2 regions of the Pseudoalteromonas sp. SG41-2 genome follow, and region 1 is predicted to be linked to the other one. Evidence: predicted binding sites of a transcription regulator. Region 1 holds the regulator's gene; the other holds the start of a gene.

Evidence for each region. The regulator sigma-54, encoded in region 1, starts transcription at its own class of promoters, with help from an activator protein. The targets are predictions, from matches to a motif close to GTTGGCACGNNNNTNGNNT.
Region 2: the regulator sigma-54 is predicted to act here: its motif matches at 2,001-2,019, upstream of H5186_RS20905 (CsbD family protein).

Annotation. Positions count from the first base shown of each region.
Region 1 covers NZ_JACJFK010000037.1:8,458-13,266, forward strand. The annotation lists gene H5186_RS20575 (HPr family phosphocarrier protein) at 92-364, opposite strand; gene rapZ (RNase adapter RapZ) at 393-1,235, opposite strand; gene ptsN (PTS IIA-like nitrogen regulatory protein PtsN) at 1,256-1,708, opposite strand; gene hpf (ribosome hibernation promoting factor) at 1,713-2,000, opposite strand; gene H5186_RS20595 (RNA polymerase factor sigma-54) at 2,029-3,525, opposite strand; gene lptB (LPS export ABC transporter ATP-binding protein) at 3,592-4,317, opposite strand; gene lptA (lipopolysaccharide transport periplasmic protein LptA) at 4,314-4,809, opposite strand, start outside.
Region 2 covers NZ_JACJFK010000039.1:19,961-24,769, reverse strand. The annotation lists gene H5186_RS20915 (hypothetical protein) at 79-837, shown strand; gene H5186_RS20910 (RpiB/LacA/LacB family sugar-phosphate isomerase) at 901-1,533, opposite strand; gene H5186_RS20905 (CsbD family protein) at 1,754-1,951, opposite strand; gene hrpB (ATP-dependent helicase HrpB) at 2,221-4,644, shown strand; gene H5186_RS20895 (5-carboxymethyl-2-hydroxymuconate Delta-isomerase) at 4,760-4,809, shown strand, end outside.

The DNA of each region.
Region 1 (4,809 bases):
TAGGGTAACAGTTGTCGGTAATTAACGCGCTTGGTCTGTTTAATTAACGACTTTATTTAGTTTAACGCAATTTAGTGGTACTGACTACGAGCTATTCTTGTTCGTTAAAGCGTTGTGCGATCAACTCGCCAATTGCTGCAAGAGCAGGTTCAGCGTCCGGGCCTTCACATACAACTTTAACTTCTTTGCCTTGGCTACTTTCTAATAGCATTAAGCCGAGTACGCTATCGCCTGCGGCTTGTTTGTCATCTTGATGAAGTGTGATGCTGGCATCAAACTGCACAGCTAATTGCGCTAATACGCTGGCTGCGCGAGCATGTAAACCGAGTTTGTTTTTTATTAAAAATGTATCTTCTAAACGCATCAACATTCCTTACTGTAAACGTGAGTTGTTATTCTTGTTCACGATGGCGAATTTTCACATTGCTGTGGCTCATCGAGAAGCTTTCACCTATAGTTTGCGCTAGATAAACTGAGCGATGTTGACCACCGGTGCAACCAATAGCAATTGTTAAGTAACTGCGGTTATTACGCTCCAAATGCGGTAACCAAGTTTGTACAAAGGTTTGGATCTGCCAAGTGAATTTTTGTACGATACTATGGCTGGCTAAATAATCTTTTACTGGCTGATCAAGGCCTGTAAGTGGCTTAAGCTCAGGCTCCCAATGTGGGTTTGGTAAAAAGCGTGCATCAAAAACATAATCAGCTTCTTTTGGGATACCATATTTAAAACCAAATGATTCAAAGGTAATGATTAGTTTTTTATCTTTTTTCCCTAAAATCTTTTCACGGATTGACTCTGCAAGCTGGTGGACACTCAGATCAGTGGTATCAAGTATAAAGTCAGCGCGAGTAGTTAATACATCAAGTAATACTTTTTCTTGCTTGATAGCTAAATCCAGTGGCAAAGAGTCCAAAGATAATGGGTGTAAGCGGCGAGTTTCAGAAAAACGTTTGATCAGGGTTTGATCATCACTGTCTAAATAAAATAGCGTCGGATTTGCAAAACCAGGCAAGTATTCAAGAATATCGTTAAATTCTTCCTGCTCTTTCGGTAAATTACGGACATCAATACTGACGGCAATTTTGTCATAATTATCAGAGACACTGCGCACTAATGAAGGTAATAAGTTTACCGGAATATTATCTACACAATAATAGCCAAGATCTTCTACTACACGCAGAGCAACAGATTTACCTGAGCCAGAACGCCCACTGATGATGATTAACTCCATGTAAATTCTCCTTCATTTGGCTACGATTGCGCAGCAATTACGTGATACAAATCTTGGTCTGTTTTTGCGCTACGTAGTTGTTTACAAAAATCTTTGTCGTTGAGTTTATCAGCAATTGTGGCTAACGTCTTCAAATGAAGTTGGCTATCACCATCTGGCACGATGAGAGCTACAAATATATCAACTGGGCGATTATCTATCGCATCAAAATCAATCGGTGATTCACTCACTATAATTATTGCTAGCGGGTTTTCAACACCACTCATACGGCCATGAGGAATAGCAATACCACGACCAATACCCGTACTACCTAGTTTTTCTCTCGACAGTAGTGCGTTGAGGATTTCTTGTTGTGATAGCTGAGGAAGTTGTTCATGAGCCAATTGGCTGATAAATTCAATGATCCGTTTTTTGCTATTAAAAAGGACCGCAGCTTTACTGCAGTCCTGGCAAATAAGTGAGCTTAATTTCATAGTGTTAGTGTCGAGCGTGCTTCTCTTTGTGTTTAATTACCTGACGGTCAAGTTTGTCGATTAGTCCGTCAATGGCTGCATACATGTCTTGGTGCTCAGTTGAGGCAAATAATTCAGCGCCACTGACATGTAATGTGGCTTCTGCTTTTTGGCTTAGCTTTTCTACATCAAGAATGACATGGACATTATTGATATGATCAAAATGCCTTTCAAGCTTGGCAAACTTATTGTTTACATAGTCTCTTAATGAATCAGTAATTTCTACATGACGACCAGTTAAATTTAGTTGCATAAGCATTTTCCTCTTGTGATTTTACGCCTTAAATCAAACTTTTACGTTGATTTGACGGTGGAATAGCCAGTGACTCGCGGTATTTTGCAATAGTCCGTCTAGCTACTTTGATACCTTGCTCTGCCAATATATCTGCAATTTTACTATCACTCAATGGTTTCGCTGAGTTTTCTGCACTGATCAATTTTCTGATCAATGCTCGAATGGCTGTCGATGAGCATTCGCCGCCGTTCTCAGTACTTACATGGCTCGAGAAAAAATATTTTAACTCAAATATACCACGAGGGGTATGCATGTATTTTTGGGTGGTTACACGAGAAATTGTTGATTCGTGCATCTCAACCATTTCGGCAACGTCGTTTAGTACCATAGGGCGCATGGCCTCAGGGCCATGCTCAAAGAATCCTTGCTGCTGTTTAACAATGCAGTTGGTTACTTTGAGTAACGTCTCGTTACGACTTTCTAGGCTTTTAATAAACCATTTAGCTTCTTGCAAATGCGAGCGTATAAATTGGCTGTCAGTGCTTGATTTTACAGAGCGTGACATCGCCGCATATTGGCTGTTCACTCTAATTTTTGGCATGCTGTCTGGATTGAGTTCAACCACCCAGCGACCTTTAATTTTTTTCACCGAAACGTCAGGAATAACATACTCTGATTCTTCGCGTACTATGGTATCCGCAGGCTTTGGGTTAAGGCTGTGGATCAGTGTCATTACTTCTTTTAGTTCATCTTCTTTAAGCTTAGTCTTTTTCATCAAAGTGCGATAGTCACGACTAGCTAATAAATCGATATGATCAGTTAAAATCATTTTTGTCTCGCTAATCCAAGGAGTTGCAGGATCAAATTGATTTAATTGAATACATAAACATTCTTGTAGGCTGCGCGCAGCAATACCAACAGGGTCAAACAACTGAATGCGTTTTAACACTGCTTGCACTTCGTCGAGTTCGATTTCTTCTTCGTTATTACCTTGATTTAAGCTTTCTGCGATGTCTTCGCAGCTCAAGGTTAAAATACCTGAATCGTCAACGGCTTCAACAATCGCAATGGCAATGGCTTCATCGGTTGGACTAAAAGGTGTGAGTTGTAATTGCCACATTAGATATTCGTGCAAGGTTTCAGTTGAGGCACCTTGATAAATTGACTCATCTTCAGGCATTGGCCCAGATGACGTATTTGGCGCAGCACTCATGTATTCGTCCCAGGTGACGTCCATAGCCATTTCGTCACTTAAGGTCTCTTTACTTAATGCTTCGCTACTTTCTTGTTCATATTCGCTTGGCTTGTCGTCTGCTGATGCGCTAACGGTTAAGTCATCGTTATCTTGTTTTTGTTCGTTTTTACCAGCCGTGTCGTCTGAATATTCATGTTCTTCTAGCTCTAACAATGGATTGCTGTCGAGCGCTTCTTGAATTTCTTGCTGGAGATCCAATGTACTGAGTTGCAATAAGCGAATTGCTTGTTGCAGCTGTGGTGTCATTGTAAGTTGCTGGCCCATGCGCAGCTGGAGTGATTGCCTCATGTATCTCTAACAATCCTTTTATTGTTATCATCGTTAAGTCTAGCAGATACTTAGCCGAGCGTGGCTTTATAGCCTAAATTGCTCGCCCAGGTAAACATCGCGGACTGTTTGGTCGGCGAGTACATGCTCAGGGGTACCTGATGCAATTAACTCCCCATGAGAAACTATGTAGGCTTTTTCACAAACATCAAGGGTTTCTCGTACATTGTGGTCGGTAATAAGCACGCCAATACCACGGTTTTTAAGGTGTTCAATAATCTTCTTTATATCTAACACTGAAATAGGATCAACGCCAGCAAAAGGCTCATCAAGTAAGATAAATTTTGGGTTTGCGGCTAAAGCGCGTGCAATTTCAACTCGACGACGTTCACCGCCAGATAATGCCATACCTTGGCTGTCGCGGATATGTTGAATGCTAAACTCATCAAGTAAGCTGTCGAGCGCTTCTTCTCTGGCTTGTTTATTCAGCTCTTTACGAGTTTCTAAAATAGCCATCAGGTTTTGATAAACAGTTAATTTACGGAAGATGGATGATTCTTGTGGCAGGTAGCCAATCCCTAACCGTGCGCGACTGTGCATTGGCAGTAAGGTGATGTCATTATCATCAATACTGATTTTACCTTTGTCGCTTGGAACTAAACCCACAATCATATAAAAGGTGGTGGTTTTACCAGCGCCATTAGGACCCAATAAGCCAACAATGCTGCCTGCGCTAACTTCTAAACCCACGCTTTTTACAACTTGGCGACCTTTATAGCTTTTTGCTAGAAATTCAGCTTTTAATGTACTCATGGCTGCCCTTTAGATTTGTCTTTTTTACTGTCTACTGGTACCAAAATGGTGTGCACACGATCGCTTGAGCTTGCGCCTTTTTCAGCACTGATCAGTTGCTGGTCCATATCATAGGTAATGCTTTTGGCATTGATTTTTTGACCTGCCTGAGTGACTTGTGCATTGCCAACCAAGGTTAAATAGCGCTTAGCGACATCGTAACGGACTTCATCAGCACTGGCACTCATTACTGTGCCATCAGTTTGTTTTTCTTCAAAGTAAGCCGGACTGCCAGTTGCGACAAGTAGTTGTTTGTTATCGCCTAAATCTTCGCGCTTATGGACTTCAAGTCGATCCGCTTTGATACGGCGGTTACCATGAATGATTTCAACATTTTTTTCAAAAATACCGATATTGTCTTTCAGTTGGGCAAGCTGCGTGTCAGCACTGATAGAGACTTGATCTGCAGGTGGTGTCGTATTTTCAGCAAAGCTTGCAAAAGCAATGAATAAG
Region 2 (4,809 bases), on a different contig from region 1:
GTTGTTGTGAATGGTATAAACCGAAACAGATAAATAACATGATGTTCATTAACTGAATCATCAAAATAAAGGACTTAAATGAAATTTTTATATTATACCGGCTTATTTTTATCTCTCATGTTTAGCGCAAATAGTTTTGCGCTTGAACAACAATATCAACAGCCTATTGTAGATCTTATAAAAGCATTTAAAAACCACGATAAAGCGGCTATTTCCTCACATATTCGTTATCCGCTTTTGCGCACATATCCAGTGCCTGATATTAATAATGAATCTGAGTTAGTTGAGCGTTTTGATGACGTGTTTGATAAGACGCTTATTAAACAGATTGTTGATTCAAATATCGATACTGACTGGGATAAAGTAGGTTGGCGCGGCATTATGCTAAATAGCGGTGTCGTTTGGGTAGATACGGATGGGAAAATCATCGCTATCAATTACCAAACAGCTAAAGAACAATTGCTGGCTAAAAATTTAATAGCAGCTGATAAGCAAGCGCTTCACCCAAGTATTAATGCTTTTGTAGAGCCTATTTTAGATTGGCAAACAGCTAAATACCGTATTCGCATTGATGACTTAGGTGATGGAAACTTCCGCTATGCGTCGTGGAGCATTGATAAAAAAACCAGCGATAAGCCAGATATAGTCTTACTAAAAGGTGAGATCGAATTTGAGGGCAGTGGCGGTAATCATAGTTACACATTTAAAAACGGCCGTTACAGCTACGTATTACAAGTTACAGTGATTGGCTGTGATACCTCACCACCAGGTTGGCTTGAAGTATATAAAGATGATAAGCGCATTTTGTCTCAGGATATTATCAACACTGGAAGTTAAAAGTTAATTATCTTAGATGCAAAAAGGGGAGGGTTCTCCCCTTAAATATAGGGCGCTATTTTATTAAATACGCGCTTTAACAAACGCAGCAATTGCGTCGTCTTGGCAATGTGCGAAAAAGCACTCTTGAAAACGTGGTCCGCCAATCGCTTGTTTAATCAGCTCAGGATCAATAGCTTCAAGTGCGCTTAAGTAATCTTTAGCAACATCCACTTTTAGTTGATTTAAAATACCTGCATTTGTTACTTGTGACTCTTTACGTTCTGCTGGATACCCTTGGCCTTTTTCGCCGGTAAATGCTTTTTCAAATATATATTTAATATTTAACTCAGCGCCCCAGCCAAAGCCTTTTGCATAGGGTAAAGCGAGTGCATTACCATTGTTTATTTGTGCAAATAGGTAAGCATCTGATGGATCAATACAATAACCACAGCTCACACCAGGAAACGCATTGCTCGCCATGAGTGCGCCTTGACCTGTGCCACAACCGGTCACTACAAAATCTACCGCTTTAGAGTTGAGCAGTAAGCTTGCGATAATTCCTAGGTGAATATAGGTTAGTCGATGATCGTTATCGCCATCCATACCCACATTAAATACTTGGTGATTTTGTGCATTAGCAACAGTGTTAAGCTGTTCAAGTACTATTGGGTTTTTTGCCGCTTGACTGAATTCGTTCATTAATGCGATTTTCATTTGACTCTACCAATTTTGTTAACGTTGAGTTGATTCTACATACCAATGCTACCGGTGGCAAATGTTGTTATCTATTAAATATTAGTATTTGTGTAAGTTGCTAGAGGTTAGGAAGTACCATAGGAGCTTTGAGTTTAACTTCAGTATGAAAGCAGCTATTTGAGTTTAAAAATAAAAAACCGCCTGCTCAGGCGGTTTTGTAGTTACCTAGCGTTTTTGATTAATGGCCTTTTTCAAACTCATCAACTTCACGCTCAGCTTCTTCTTTCGATTTACCGTATGCTTGTTGAATTTTACCAACCAGCTCTTTACGGCTACCTTCAATTTTATCTAAATCACCGTCAGTAAGATCGCCCCATTTACGTTGCGCTTTACCTTTAAGTTCTTTCCAATTACCTTCGATACGATCACTGTTCATAATTCGCTCCTTATAATGTCGGTTTGTGAATTTACTTTCAGTTATAAAGTAGCAAGGCTTGTACCAAAATTAAATTATAACTTTATTATTAATAATCAATTGGTTAATGTTTTTATTATTTAGAGATGAGTTTTTAATAGATTATAAGCTAAAAAATCTACGCAACGGTCTGTAATTATTGCAAACACTCAATAATCACCGATTTTATGAATCTGATTTACTGCAGTTTTTTGTTACAATATCGGCAATGCAATTTAGGATAAATAGCTGTGCTGCCGGTTCAAGAAATATATCATCAACTCGTTACTACATTACAAAGTGATCCGATTACCTTACTACAAGCGCCGCCGGGTGCGGGTAAGTCAACATGGTTACCATTGCAGTTGATGCGCGACGGGCACTTTAAGCACATTGTCATGCTTGAGCCGCGTCGCTTAGCTGCACGTAATATTGCCAACTATTTAGCACAGTGCCAAAACGAAACCGTAGGGCAAAGCGTTGGTTTACGTATCAGGCAGGAAACCAAAGTCAGTGTTAATACCCGCCTTGAAATTGTTACCGAGGGCATGCTCACGCGTATGCTACAAAACGACCCAGAGCTCAGTGGCGTTGACCTACTGATATTTGATGAATTTCATGAGCGCTCTATTGCGGCCGATACCGCATTAGCGTTTGCATTAGAATCTCAAGCTGCACTGCGTGATGATTTAACGATTTTATTGATGTCGGCAACCCTTGATAGCGAACGCTATCAGCAGTTTTTTGATTGTTCAATTATTAGTTCCCACGGGCGTAGCTTTCCCATCGATGAAATTTACATACCCATTAAAGATGAAAGCCGCTGGCTTGACGCTATGGCCAGTATTATCAAACAAGCTTTAGTTGAACAAACAGGCAGTGCGTTAGTTTTTTTGCCCGGTCAATATGAGATCAACCGCGTACAACAAGCGCTGTCAGATTTGCCTGCAAATTGCCATGTAGTTACTCTGTTTGGTGAACAAGATAAAGCATCTCAACAAGCTGCAATTGCCCCTGCGGCAAAAGGTACTCGTAAAGTGGTGCTGACCACCAATGTTGCCGAAACTAGCTTAACCATTGAAGGTATTCGTATTGTGGTTGATAGTGGCAAGCGCCGCGCTGCTAGTTTTAATTTAAAAACTGGCGTTACTGAACTCACCACACAAAGTATTTCTCGCTCATCGGCAATTCAACGAGCTGGGCGGGCTGGGCGTATTGAGCCCGGTGTAGTTTATAGGCTTGGTTCAAAACAAACCTTTGAGCGGCGTAATAGCCATGATGCGCCAGAAATTTTAAGTGCTGATATTAGCCAATTATTATTGGAGGCAAAATTCTGGGGCGCGGAGTTAACTGATCTAAGCTTGTTAGATAGTCCAACAGCACAACAAATACAGCAAGCAACAAAATTACTGCAAATGTTAGAGGCGCTCGATAATAACAATAAATTGACCCCCCTCGGTACACGTATGCTAAGTTTTGGCGCGGATATTCGCCTAGCGCACATGCTAATTAAAGCGCAGCAACTCGAACCTCAGATGCCAGGTATTTATACATTAGCGGCGTATTTAATTGCGTTATTAGAGAGTCGGATTAGCCATGCCGCAGATTTAAGCTTAGCATTACACAGCCAACATGCTCGGCCACATCCTGTATTTAAACAGCAACTGAAATTTTGGTTAAAGCGATTAAAGCTAACTGAAGTACGCGAACTACAAACCACTTATTTGGCTTTGCTGGTGGCGTTTGCTTTTCCAGATCGATTAGCTAAAAAGCGTGGCAATGGTTACTTGCTTACCAATGGCGCAGGTGCTGAGCTAAACAACGAGCATTGGCATAACGAGGACTACCTTGCAATTGCTTCAATGGGAGGCCAAAAAGGCAGTCGTATTTTTGCAGCTGTTGCGTTTACTCCTGCAGAGATTGAGGATGAACTGACACATTTATTTACTGCACAAACGCGCTGTGAATTTGACGAAAAAACAGGGCGCTTTATTCATCAAGATGAAGTCAAACTAGGGGCAATTACAGTTACTAGCCAACCGAGTAAACATCCGCTTGATAAAAGTGAGCGGGCGAAAGCGTGGTTAACTTTATTTCAAAAACAAGGCTTTGAATTATTTAATGAGCAAAGCGACAGTGAGCAGTTACTTATTCGTATGTGTTTAGCCAGTAATTTAATGCCGGAGCAATTTCCTGTCATCACTAAACAAAGCTTAATCGATGACGCACAGCTTTGGTTAGGTGCTTTTCTGGAAGATATAAAAACCCTCGAACAGTTGAAAAAGTTTAACTACTTTAATGCCTTGCAAAGTTGTTTTAATTGGCAACAACAAAATGCGTTAAATGATTTATTCCCGCTGAGAGTGTCAGTTCCAAGTGGCTCAAATATTCGTATTGAATATCAACTCGACGGCCCCGCAAAACTCAGTGTTCTTATGCAAGAAGTGTACGGCATGATCAGTACGCCAATATTAGCGCAAGGCAAGTTACCCTTATTAATGGAACTACTCTCACCAGCAAGACGACCTTTACAACTAACACAAGATCTTGCTGGCTTTTGGCAAACCAGCTATCGGGAGGTGCAAAAAGAAATGAAAGGTCGTTATCCAAAACACTTTTGGCCTGATAACCCCGCCACCAGTGTGGCTACGAGTAAAGTTAAAAGTAAGATGTGAATGAGTTAGCAAGGACAAAGTTAGCAAGAGTAAAATTGACTATTAAGCAGTGTTTTATAGTTTAAAAAAAAGGTAAATTAAATACTTATTGACTGCATAAACAAGGAGTTATTTAATGCCACTCTTTATTATAGATTGCTCGCAGAGTATCTTGACTCATCATGA